Regions from separate parts of the Variovorax sp. P1_G12 genome, predicted to be linked through region 1. Evidence: predicted binding sites of a transcription regulator. Region 1 holds the regulator's gene; the other holds the start of a gene.
The links. Region 1 encodes FliA, which starts transcription of late flagellar genes. Its sites were predicted from a motif close to CTAAAGTTTNNNNNNNNNNNGCCGNTA; they were not measured.
Positions count from the first base shown of each region.

Region 1 (5,767 bases):
GCTCATCACCGCCAGCGACGCCATTGCGCCATCGACCGACATCGCGGTGGTCTCGGCCGTGCGAGCCGGCACCGTGGGCCGGCTCGATGTGACGCCAGCCCTCGACCTCGAACTCACACTCGGAATCGTCGAGCGGGCCGGCCGCACGCGCGTGCCGGCGGCCGAGCGTGCGTTCGCCCTGGTGCGGTCCTACTTTGCCTCGGTGGCGCAAGAAGTCGCGCGGCACCTGCCGTCAAGGAAGATCGCGCGACGTACGAGGCGCGATCAGCCCTGAACCATGACTGAGACCCCACCCATGCCCAACCACCGCACCCCTGCCCTGCTCCTGGCCTCGGCCGCGCTCATCGCCCTGCTCGTCCTCTCGGGCCTGCATCCGCACGACCGCGCGACCTGGTGGATGGAAGTGGCGCCGGTGCTGGTCGCGCTGCCGCTCTTGTGGGCCACCTACGGCCGCTTCCCGCTCACCACCCTGCTCTACGCGCTGATCTTCGCGCACTGCTGCGTGCTGATGCTCGGCGGCGCCTACAGCTATGCGCGGGTGCCGCTCGGCTTCTGGCTGCAGGACCTGATGCATCTGGGCCGCAATCCCTACGACAAGATCGGCCACTTCATGCAGGGCTTCGTGCCGGCGCTGATCGCGCGCGAGATCCTGATTCGAGGCCAGCATGTGCGGGGCCGCAGGATGCTGGCCTTCGTGGTGGTCTGCATCGTGTTGGCCATCAGCGCGAGCTACGAGCTGATCGAATGGGCCGCCGCGCTCGCGATGGGCCAGGGCGCCGACGAATTCCTCGGCACTCAGGGCGATCCGTGGGACACGCAGTCGGACATGTTCATGGCGCTGGTCGGCGCCGTGGCGGCCCTGCTTGTGCTGTCGCGCCTGCACGACCGGCAGATCGCCGCACTGATGCGGGCCCCCGCCGATCAGAAACTGTGGCGCAGCCCCAGGTCGTAGCCGTTCGCGCTGCGGTTGGGTTCGGTGACGGCGCCGTTCAATCCCACCGCCGAGCCGCCGCTGTTGTTGAGGTGCGAGTAGGTGGCATAGGCCACCGTGCGCTTCGAGAAGCTGTACACGTACCCCAGCGACAGCTTCATCGCCGCCGGGTCGCCCTCGGCGTCAGTGCCGTAGCGCGACCACGCAAACTTGATCTGGTTGCCGCCGACCGGAACGATCATGCCGAGGACATAGCCCGTGGCCGTGACCGGCACGAAGCTGTCGACCTTGTCGCGGTAGTAGCCGGCCGAGACCTCGACGAGCTTGAAATCGTAGGTCGCGCCGACATTGGCCACGGTGATGTTGCCATTGGTCTGCGTGCGCAGGTAGTCGGTGCGGCCCTTCGCGACGGCGATCGAGAACGGACCCGACCCCCAGCCGATGCGGCCGCTGTAGCCGGTGCCATCGTCCGAGGTCGGCAAGTGCGAGTCGTTGTCGCCCATGAAGTACTGCACCTCGCCGAAGAAGCCGCCCAGGCCCGGCGGCAGGTAGTAGCCGACCATGTTCGAGACCCGCGTGGAGGTCGGGCCGGCGATCGATCCGACCTGCGGCTGGATGGTGCCGACGCCGTTGTTGTCGAACGGGTCGACGTCGGTGCGGTTGCGGTAGTGCGCCGCGAAGTCGCGGCCCAACCGCAGTTCGCCCCAGAGGTCGATCAGGCTGACCGTGGCGCGGCGGTTGAAGCTCAAGGCGTCGGCCGATGTGGCGCCGTTCGGCTGGTTGTTGGTGTTGCCGGCGACCCCGGTGCCGGTATCGATGGCGACGCCGGATTCGAGCCAGAAGCCCGCCCCCAGGCCGCCGCCCAGGTCCTCGATGCCACGGACACCGAACCGCGAGGCCGAATTGCCGCTGCTGTACAGAGAGCTGCGGTGGGAGATGCTGCCGCTGCCGTAGCCGAGCACCGCATCGGCGACGCCGAACAGCGTGACGCTGCTGCCGGTGACCGGGCCCTGCCCGGTGCTCGACTGCGCGCTGGCGAGGCCCGCAACGCAGAACGCGCCCAGTGCGAGGGTCGCCGACCTGGCCAACGTGACTCTTCTCATCTCGTTCTCTCCTCTGCGCATTGCGCTGCCGCTCCGCGCGAGATGATAGACGAGGCCGAAGCGAGGGCCGCGCCCGGCCCTACAGCAGGTCCTTCAGGCGCGCCCGCAGCCGGCTGATCGCCTGGCTGTGCAGCTGGCAGACCCGGCTCTGGCTCACTTCGAGAATGGCGCCGATCTCGCGCAGGTTCAGCTCTTCCTCGTAGTAGAGGTTCAGCAGCAGCTGGTCGCGCTCCGGCAGCGCCGTGATCGCATCGATCAGCTGATGGCGCAGGCCGCTCTCGAGCAGCTGCGCCAGCGGGTCGTCGTTCGCGCCCTGCCCCTTGCGCGCCTCCTGCGCATGCAGGTCGAGAAAGGGGTTCTCCGATTCGCCCTTCGCGAAGTCCTCGACGTAGACCAGCTGGCAGCCCTGGATCTCCTGCAGCAGCGACTGGTAGGCCTCCAGGTCGATCTTGAGCTCCTTCGCGATCTCGCCCTCGGTGGGCGAGCGGCCGAGCCGGTGCTCGAGCGCGTGGATCGCCTTTTCGACCCTACGCGCCGACTGGCGCAGGCCGCGCGAGCCCCAGTCGCTGGCGCGCAGCTCGTCGAGCATCGCGCCGCGGATGCGCTGGCTGACGAAGGTCTCGAACTGCGCGCCCTTGTTGTCCTGGTAGCGGCTCGATGCGTCCAGCAGGCCCAGCATGCCGGCCTGGATCAGGTCGTCGAGCTCGACGCTCGCGGGCAGCTTGGCGATCATCTGCAGCGCGATGCGGCGCACCAGCGGCTGATGCTGCTCAAGCAGGTGGGACTTCTCAATGGTGCCCTGTGCGGTGTACACGTCCGGTCCTTTGTTGCATGTGCGTTGTTCGGTTCATCGTGCTCAGGCCACGGCCGCGCTCTGCGCCGGCGTCGCCCTCACCCATGGCGGGTCGACGCGCGGGCCCTGCGGCGGGACCGCGACCGACCGCCCGCCGGGCGCAGCGGGCCGCCAGGGCCAGCCGCCCATGTCGACCGCGATGCGGCGGAAGTCCACCGCCGCCGGGCTGGCCGGAAAGGCCTCCACCACGGTCTGCCGCAGCCGCCGCGCGTCCGCCAGGTGCGGATCGGCCCGCACCCAGCCGGCCGCCTCCAGCGATACCGCGAGGTAGCGGCTGCCGGTGTTGGCCAGGTTGGTGGTGATCCGCTGCGCCTCTTCGGCGCCGGCGACGCCATCGACGAGGAAGCGCAGCTGCTTCAACCCATGCGCGTAGTGCAGCCGCTTGATGCCCGCGTAGGCCGAGGTGATGGATGCGGCGCTCGGCTGCAGCACCAGCAGCAGTTCGTCGGCCAGCCGGGCCAATGCCGACAGCCGGCCCTCGGCGTCGATCTGCGCTGCGACCAGCACCACGCCGCCGCGGCACAACAGGCGCGGGTCGATCTCCGCGTGCCGATCGCCGAGCGGCGCCGGCAGCACGCCGACGCCGCAGTCGGCACGCGCGACCGCGCCCTCGCAGGCCAGCCGGCGGTCGGCCACGTCGGCCAGGTCGCCGAGCGGATCGATGGCCCAGGCGGCGCAGATCGCCGCCGCCGTGCCGCCGTACTCGTCGAGCACCAGCACGTCCTTGCCCTGGTGGACCAGGGCCGCGCCGAGGTTCATGGTGGCCGCGGCGGCGCACTCGCCGGGCCCCATGCCCGCGACGGCAATGACGCGCGTGGGCGTGTGCGCCAGCAGGCGCCGCAACCCGTCTGCCTGATCTGCAACCAGCTTGGTCATGTCTTGCTCCTCAACCGTGCTGCTCGAGCGCCCTGGGCTGCTGCGTCGGCGCGGTGGACTCGGTGCCGAGCGCCTCGAGCAGCATGAAGAGCTTGCCGACGCCGACATACAGCGCATTGCCCGACAGCGGCCGGCTCGATCGCGCCGGCCGCCCGGTGAGCTGGTTCAGCAGCGTGCGGGTGCGGTCGGCCCATTCGCCCTTTGCATGCAGAAGGCGCCAGACCGTGGTGGTCACCTGGCCGGCGATCAGCAGGCGCTTCATCATGTCCGGGTCGCCCAGCTCGCCCATGCCGCCCACCAGCTGCACGCCCTGCCGGATGAGGCGGAAACAGGGGTCGGCGTCGGCCGCCCAGGCCTGCCATTGGGCCAGCTGGCGCGCCGGCACCTCGCCGCCGATGTTCGACAACAGGTAACCCTGGGCCAGGATCTTCTGGCCGCGCTCGTCCAGCACGCGCGTGACCACGCAGCGCAGCACCGGCAGCGCATCCTTGTCGACGACAGCCGTCGGGCCCAGGCGAAGCAGCACCTCGGCATGGGCCTCGCACTGCAGCGCGGGCTTGCCGCGGAACACGGCCGCCCGGGTCGCGCCGAATTCGAAGCGCAGCCGCGCCAGCGTGCTCGGCGCCTCCGAGGCGGGGTCGATCACCGCGGTCGCGCCCGGCGCGCGCGCCAGCCATCGCTGTCCCTGGACTTGCCATTCGGCGATCAACTCGACGCCCGGCAACCGGGGCAGCACGTGCACCAGCGTGCGGCCGAGCGACTGCTGGCGCAGCCACTGGACCTGCCGCAGCCCCGGCTTGCGCCTGGCGTCGGGGCCGCCGCGCACTGCCGCGGTCGACAGCCACTGGTTGGGTGCCGCGAGCGGCAGGCCGCTGCGATCGGACAGCAGCAGGCTGCTCTGGCATTCGTAGGCGTCGCCGCCTTCGTTCGAGCGCAGACCGACTTGGCCCGACAGGGCCAGCACATGGGTGTCGCAGCCGGCCACGACCTCGCTGCGCGCCTGCACCAGCAGGTCGTCCAGCACCGACTTGTGGCCGATCGCCTCGTCGCCCGCGTTGCGCCACAGGCGGCGCGCGTTCTCGAAGCCGATCTGCGCCCCGGCCAGCGCGCCGGCGGCGGTCGCGAGCTCCTGCGCGTCGTGCGCCATGGCGCGGATGAGGTTCTGGTATTGCAGCCGCAGCCGGTCGGCCTCGGCCTGTGCCTGCACGACCAGGGCCTGTGGCACCGCGCCCGCGGGTTCATCCTGCATGTCGGCCTCGGCCGGCACGAACAGCGGGTTGTGGCGGCGCGGCTGGAACACGCTGTCGACCAGTTGCGAGCGGTCGGCGAGCATCAGGTTCTCCGGCACCTTCTGGCCGCTCGAGATGTAGTGCACCGGCAGCCGGTGGCGGATCACGGTGTCGATCAGCGCGCCCGGATGCGTGGCCTCGTCGACCTTGGTGAAGATGCAGCCCGCCAAGTCGTTGCCGCCGCCGCCGTTGCGATAGGCGTGCACGACTTCGTTGAGCGTGTCGCCGTGGCTGGTCGCGTTGAGCAGCAGCAGCCGCTTGACCGGACGGTGGCTGTTGCACAGCATCGCGATCTGGTCCGACACCGAGCGGTCGCGCTGGCTCATGCCGACCGTGTCGATCAGCACCATGTGCTTGTCGCGCAGGTCCTGCAGCACCAGGTGCAGGTCGGCCGCATCCTTGACCGCGAACACCGGCACGTCGAGGATCTGGCCGTAGATGCGCAACTGCTCGTAGGCGCCGATCCGGTAGCTGTCGGTGGTCACCAGGGCCAGCTTGTCGGCGCCGAAGCGCATCACGCAGCGCGCCGCCAGCTTGGCGGTGGTGGTGGTCTTGCCGACGCCGGTCGGGCCCATCAGCGCGTAGACGCCGCCTTGCGCGAGCAGCGCATCCTCGTCCTCGTACACCGGCACCGCGCGGATCAGCTCGGCCCGCGCGAAGGCCATGCCCTGCGCATAGGTCTGGCCGGTCGGCAGTTTCTCCAGCATGGCCTTCG
Region 1 is NZ_JBFUBW010000023.1:76,728-82,494, forward strand. Features, by position in the region: gene AC1D2O_RS24355 (LysR family transcriptional regulator) at 1-274, shown strand, start outside; gene AC1D2O_RS24360 (DUF2238 domain-containing protein) at 278-952, shown strand; gene AC1D2O_RS24365 (porin) at 922-2,034, opposite strand; gene AC1D2O_RS24370 (RNA polymerase sigma factor FliA) at 2,114-2,848, opposite strand; gene AC1D2O_RS24375 (MinD/ParA family ATP-binding protein) at 2,891-3,763, opposite strand; gene flhF (flagellar biosynthesis protein FlhF) at 3,774-5,767, opposite strand, start outside.

Region 2 (5,767 bases), on a different contig from region 1:
GATCGAGAACGAGGTCAGCACGCCCGAGGTGTAGCCGTCCTGGCTCAGCTTGCTCATGCCGTTGGCGGTGCCGAACTGCGTCGTGCCGCTGAGGTCGACTTTGATGTTGACCGGCGACGAGCCGTTGGCGAAATTCAGCGCCGGCAGCGTGATCGCGCCGCCCACGGGTGCCGTGAGGTTGCCGTTGGTGTCGAAGGTCATATTGGACAACGCGGCACCGCCGTTGATCGGCGCGCCGTCGGCCGTTCCGTAGACGCTCCAAGCATTGGCACCGGTCTTCACGAAATAGACCGACAGGTCATGCGCATTGCCCAGCGAGTCGTAGATCGGGCCGGCGGCGTTGGAATAGTTGAAGGTCGCCGAATCGGTGGCGTTGAACGGCGTCTTGATCGGCACCGTGTTGCGCGCATCGAGATTGAACTCGGCGTCGACGCCGGTGGTCGCATTCGGCGTCATGGCCTGAGTCGGGATCTGGATCGCCGACGGCGTGCCGCCGTTGATGCCGCCGCTGGCGTTGACGCCGTAGCCGGTCAGGCGCAGGCCGCCAGCGTTGACGATGTAGCCGTCCTTGTCCTTGGTGAACTGGCCGTTGCGCGAGTACATGACTTCGCCGCTGGTGCTGGTCATTCGGAAGAAGCCGTCGCCGCTGAGGATCGCGACGTCCAAGGGTCGGCTGCTGGTCTGCGTCACGCCCTGCGTGAAGTTCTGCACCACGCCGGACACCGAGGCACCGAGCCCGATCCGGGAACCCGCATAGATGTCCTGGAAGGTCGCGGCCGCCGACTTGAAGCCGATGGTGCCCGAGTTGGCGATGTTGTTGCCGATCACATCGAGGTTCGCGGCGGCCACGCCGAGCCCGCTGACGCCTTGGGAAAAGCTCATGATGAATCCTTGGTTCGAAGCATTGAAGAGAAGGCCCGCGGCCGGAAAGCCGCCGGCGGAGGAAAGCGCGCGACGGTCCTCAGAGGAACATCCGCACGTCGGACAGCCCGATGCTCTGGCCCGATGCCAGTTCGAGAGTGACGCCGCCGGCGCCCTGCTTGACCGCTGCCACCTGCGCAAAGGTCAGCGCCGTGGCCTGGACGGCGGTGCCGCCGTTGCTGGCGGCCACGGCAAACTTGTAGCTGCCCGCCGGCACCACGTTGCCGGCGTCGTCCTTGCCGTCCCAGGTGGCGGCGTTGACGCCTTCGGTCATCGAGCCGGCCTCGATCGTGCGCACGGTCTTGCCGGTGGCGTCGACGATCTTGATCTGCACATCGCCGGCCGAGCCGGGCAGCTGGACCGCGAAGGCCTGCACCGCCGGATCCTTGCCCTCCTCGGGCGCCTTGGTGGCGAGGGTGTTGCCGGGCGACAGCACGCTGTAGCCGATCAGCGAGGCGGCCTGCAGCACCTGGTTGGAGCCGGTCTGGCTCACCAGGCCCGACAGCGTGCTGTTGAGCTTCTCGATGCCGCTCACCGTGCTCATCTGCGCCAGCTGCGAAGTCAGCTCGGCGTTCTGCATCGGGCTGAGCGGGTCCTGGTTGTTGAGCTGCGTGACCAGCAGCTTGAGAAAGCGCTGCTCGCTGTCGGCATTGGAGGCGCCGGCGGTGCCAGCCGCTGCGCTGGCTGCATTGGCGCCGGAAATGGAAGAGGTATCGGAGATGGCCATGGGAGCTTTCTGGGATGTTGTTTACTGGCCGACGGTCAGCGTCTTGAGCATCAGCGTCTTGGCGGTGTTGAGGACCTCGACATTGGCCTGGTAGCTGCGCGAGGCCGAGATCATGTTGGTCATCTCCTCGACCACGTTGACGTTGGGCATCGCGACGTAGCCGTCGGCATTGGCGTGCGGGCTCCGGGGGTCGAAGACCAGCTTCGCGGGCGCCGAGTCCTCGATCACGCCGGCGACCTTGACGCCGCCGATGTCCTGCCGGCCCGAGGCCGCGACCTCGAACACCACCTGCTTGGCGCGGTAGGGCTGGCCGTCGGGGCTGGCCGCGCTCTCGGCATTGGCGAGGTTGCTCGCGGTCACGTTCATGCGCTGCGATTGCGCGGCCATGGCGGAACCCGCCACGTTGAAGATGTTCATGGAAGTGCTGGGAAACGGCATGGCGTTCTTTCCTCTTCCTACTGCTGCACAGCGGCCAGCAGCGTCTTGATCTTGGCGCCGATCACCGTCAGGTTGGACTCGTAGCGCAGCGCGTTGTCGGCGAAGTTGATGCGCTCGGCATCCATCTCGACGCTGTTGCCGTCGATGCTCGACTGGCTCGGCACGCGGTAGAGCAGATCCTGGTCGGGCATCGCCTTCGCCTCGCCGGCCATGTGGCGCGACGAGGTGGTCACGAGCGCAAAGGACTGCGACTGCCGTCCCTGCTCCACGGCCTGCGTCAGCCGGCTCGCGAAATCGAAATCGCGCGCCTTGTAGTTCGGCGTGTCGGCGTGGGCGATATTGGCGGCCAGCACCTCCTGGCGCTGGGCCCGCAGATTGAGAGCCTCGCGGTTGAAGCTGAGTGCCGCATCGAGCTTGTCGATCATGTGGTTCCATCGGTTGGCATCGCGTCCGCACAAGACGGCATGGCGACAGATGGAAAGCGAGTCTATGCACGCATCGCGTTTGCAATGGGCTGAACAAAGGGGCATTTCGCCGGTACTTCGCGCCATCGCCTCGAGGGATCGATTCCTAGAATCACCTGGCGCCGGTGCGCTTCCCTCTCTTCAAGCACCTGCGCGTCTGCGAGAGACCGCCCATGCCACAACGCCCATCCTGGAAACGCCTTTCGCGCATCGTGCTGCCCGGCCTGATGGCACTCGCGGGCGCTTCGCCCGCAGCGGCAGCGCCCGCGCTGCCCGAGGGCGCGCGGTCCGCGATCGACCAGCTGCTGCACAAGCAGACCACCGGCCTGCCCGGCAAGGTCACGTTCAGCGTGAAGCTCGCGGGCGCGCTGCCGGCCTGCGAGGACTTCGAGGCCTTCCTGCCCAACGGCACGACGCCCCGGGGACGAATCTCCATCGGCCTGCGCTGCCGCGGCGACAGCGCCTGGACCCGGTTCGTGCCGGCCCAGGTCGCCGTCGAGGGCCGCTACTACGCCGCCGCGCGCGCGATCGAGGCGGGCGAGGCCCTGGGCGCCGCCGACGTGGTCGAGCGCAGCGGCGATCTCGGCGACCTGCCGCGCTCGGTGATCACCGACGCCTCGGCGCTGCAGGGCGTGGTGGCCGCCAACCGCATCGCCGCCGGCGCGCCGCTGCGCAGGGAGCTGATGCGCGGCGTGGTCGTGATCCAGCAGGGCCAGACGGTGCAGCTGGTGGCGCAAGGCCAGGGTTTCACGGTCAGCACCGAAGGCAAGGCCATGACCCGGGCCGAGGTCGGCGCGACCGTACAGGCCAAGACCCGCGACGGCCGCCTGCTCACCGGCGTGGCAGCCGAGGACGGGCAGATCCGGCTGGCCCAGTAGATGGCCCCCACGCTCCCCCACTGCGTGTGGGTCGCTGCCCCCCGAGGGGGCCGCAGGCCGCCTTGGGGCGGCCCGGCGCCGGCCTGGATGGCCCCCACGCTCCCCCACTTCGTGTGGGTCGCTGCCCCCGAGGGGGCCGCAGGCCGCCTTGGGGCGGCCCGGCGCCGGCCTGGATGGCCCCCACGCTCCCCCACTTCGTGTGGGTCGCTGCCCCCGAGGGGGCCGCAGGCCGCCTTGGGGCGGCCCGGCGCCGGCCTGGCCCCGGCCTGGGGGCCCGCCTGGTTTTCCATATGGGCTGCCGATCGAAATTTGTGCAAACTTCAGCCTAAAGTTCTTGCTGCGTCCGCCGATATACGGGTCAGCCCATTGAGGAATCATCTTGAAAATCGATCCCCCCGGCCCCTCGGCCACGCCTTTCAACCGCCCGGCCAAGGCGGCTGCCGCCTCCAAGAGCGGTGTCGCCAGCGCCGCGGCGCCGGTCACGGGACAGGTTCACGCCATGCCCAGCGCGCCCGGTGGCAGTGACTTCGACGCTGCCCGCGTCGCGGCGATCCGCGAGGACATCCGCGCCGGTCGCTACGAGGTCCACCCCGAGCGGATCGCCAGCGGCCTGCTGGCCAGCGTGCGCGACCTGCTCGACCCTGGCCTGAAGCCATGAACACCATGCTGCTCTACCTGCACGCAGAAAAATCCTGCGTCGAGGAGTTCCTGGGCGTCCTCGACCAGGAAGAGCAAGCCATGGCGAATGCCCGCTTTGGCGAACTGCCCGCGCTCACCGAACAGAAAGTCGCGCTGCTGGACCGCATGGCCACGCTGGACCGCCAGCGCGAAACCGCACAGGTGGCGCTGGGATTCGAACCCGGACCGGACGGCGCCGATGCGGCCGCGGCGGCCGCCGGCGAGCCCACGCGCCAAGCCTGGGTCTGCCTGCTGGCGCTGGCCGATGAGGCCAAGGCACGCAATCTGCGCAACGGCTCGATGGTGCACTCACACCTCGATTTCACGCAGCGCGCCCTGCACTTCCTGCAATCGAGCGTCCAGCTGTTCTATGGCCCGGACGGTGCTCGCAAGACGGCGAGCGGCGGCGGCAACCGCCTCGCCCTGGGGTAGCGTCCTGGTCTTGGGGGCAGCGCCCCCACGCAGTGAGGGAGCGGAGGGCAATATCGCTATTTATTGGGATTCAGCAGGGCCTTCTCGCCGGTCGCGTGGCGGGAATAGACCGCGATCCGGTCCAGGCTCAGCGCCTCGACCAGCGAGAGCTCCGCGGTGTAGCGGCTCGCAAACGTGGTCTTGAGCTCGGCCGCCACGCGCGCCTTGAGCTTCGCCGCCCCGTCGGCCCCGATCTTCTGCAGGAACGGGAACAGCAGCCAGCCGCCCATGCCCCACGCCATGCCGAAGCCGCGCGTGAACTCGGTCGGCCCGCGGTCGAGGCCCCCGTAGATGTAGACCTGCTTGTGGATGGGAGAACCATAGCGGCTGTACTCGACCGCGGTCTTGTTCAGCGCCGCTTCCATGCAGGTCAGGATCTGGCCCGCCAGCGTGCCGCCGCCGATGGCGTCGAAGGCCAGGGTGGCGCCGGTGGCGACCAGCGCATCGGTCAGCTCCTGCATGAAGGTCGGCGAGGCGGCATTGCACACGTACTTGGCACCGAGCGCGCGCAGGATGTCTTCCTGCTCCTTCTTGCGCACGATGTTCACCAGGGCGATGCCGTCCTTCAGGCAGATCCGGTTCAGCATCTGGCCGAGATTGGAGGCCGCGGCCGTGTGCACCAGCGCCTTGTGGCCCTCGCGCCGCATGGTCTCGACCATGCCGAGCGCGGTGAGCGGGTTGACGAAGGCGGACGCGCCCTCGGCCGGGGTCGTGCCTTCGGCCAGCGGCATGCACTGGGCGGCGGCGATGCAGCGGTACTGCGTGTACATCGCGCCGCCGAGCACCGCCACGGTCTTGCCGAGCAGCGCCTGGGCCTCCGGCGAGGCACCGGCGGCCACGACCACGCCGGCACCCTCGTTGCCGATCTGCATCGACTGGTCCAGGCGTCCGGCCACGCTCTTCCTCGCGGCCTCCGGAATGCTGGCGGTGACGACCGGCCTCGACGCCGTGCCCGACGCCTTGGCCGTGCGCAGGTCCGCGGCGCCGAACAGCAGGCCAAGGTCCGACGGATTCATGGGTGCGGCCTCGACCCGTACGATCACTTCGTGGGCGGCGGGCTGGGGGATCGCCTCCTCGTTCAGGGACAGCGTCAGTTCGCCGTTGCGGCTGACGAGGGAGCGAAGCTGGAGGGTGGTGGCGGGCAGGGTCATGGGGGGTGTCTCCGGGCTGGGCGGGCCAGTATAGGAGCG
Region 2 is NZ_JBFUBW010000019.1:120,210-125,976, reverse strand. Features, by position in the region: gene flgE (flagellar hook protein FlgE) at 1-882, opposite strand, end outside; gene AC1D2O_RS21930 (flagellar hook assembly protein FlgD) at 962-1,648, opposite strand; gene flgC (flagellar basal body rod protein FlgC) at 1,670-2,065, opposite strand; gene flgB (flagellar basal body rod protein FlgB) at 2,104-2,511, opposite strand; gene flgA (flagellar basal body P-ring formation chaperone FlgA) at 2,724-3,428, shown strand; gene flgM (flagellar biosynthesis anti-sigma factor FlgM) at 3,808-4,086, shown strand; gene AC1D2O_RS21905 (flagella synthesis protein FlgN) at 4,083-4,538, shown strand; gene AC1D2O_RS21900 (zinc-binding dehydrogenase) at 4,595-5,728, opposite strand.
Region 2: flgM (flagellar biosynthesis anti-sigma factor FlgM) is a predicted target of FliA. The motif match lies at 3,754-3,780, and genes of this name have one in related genera.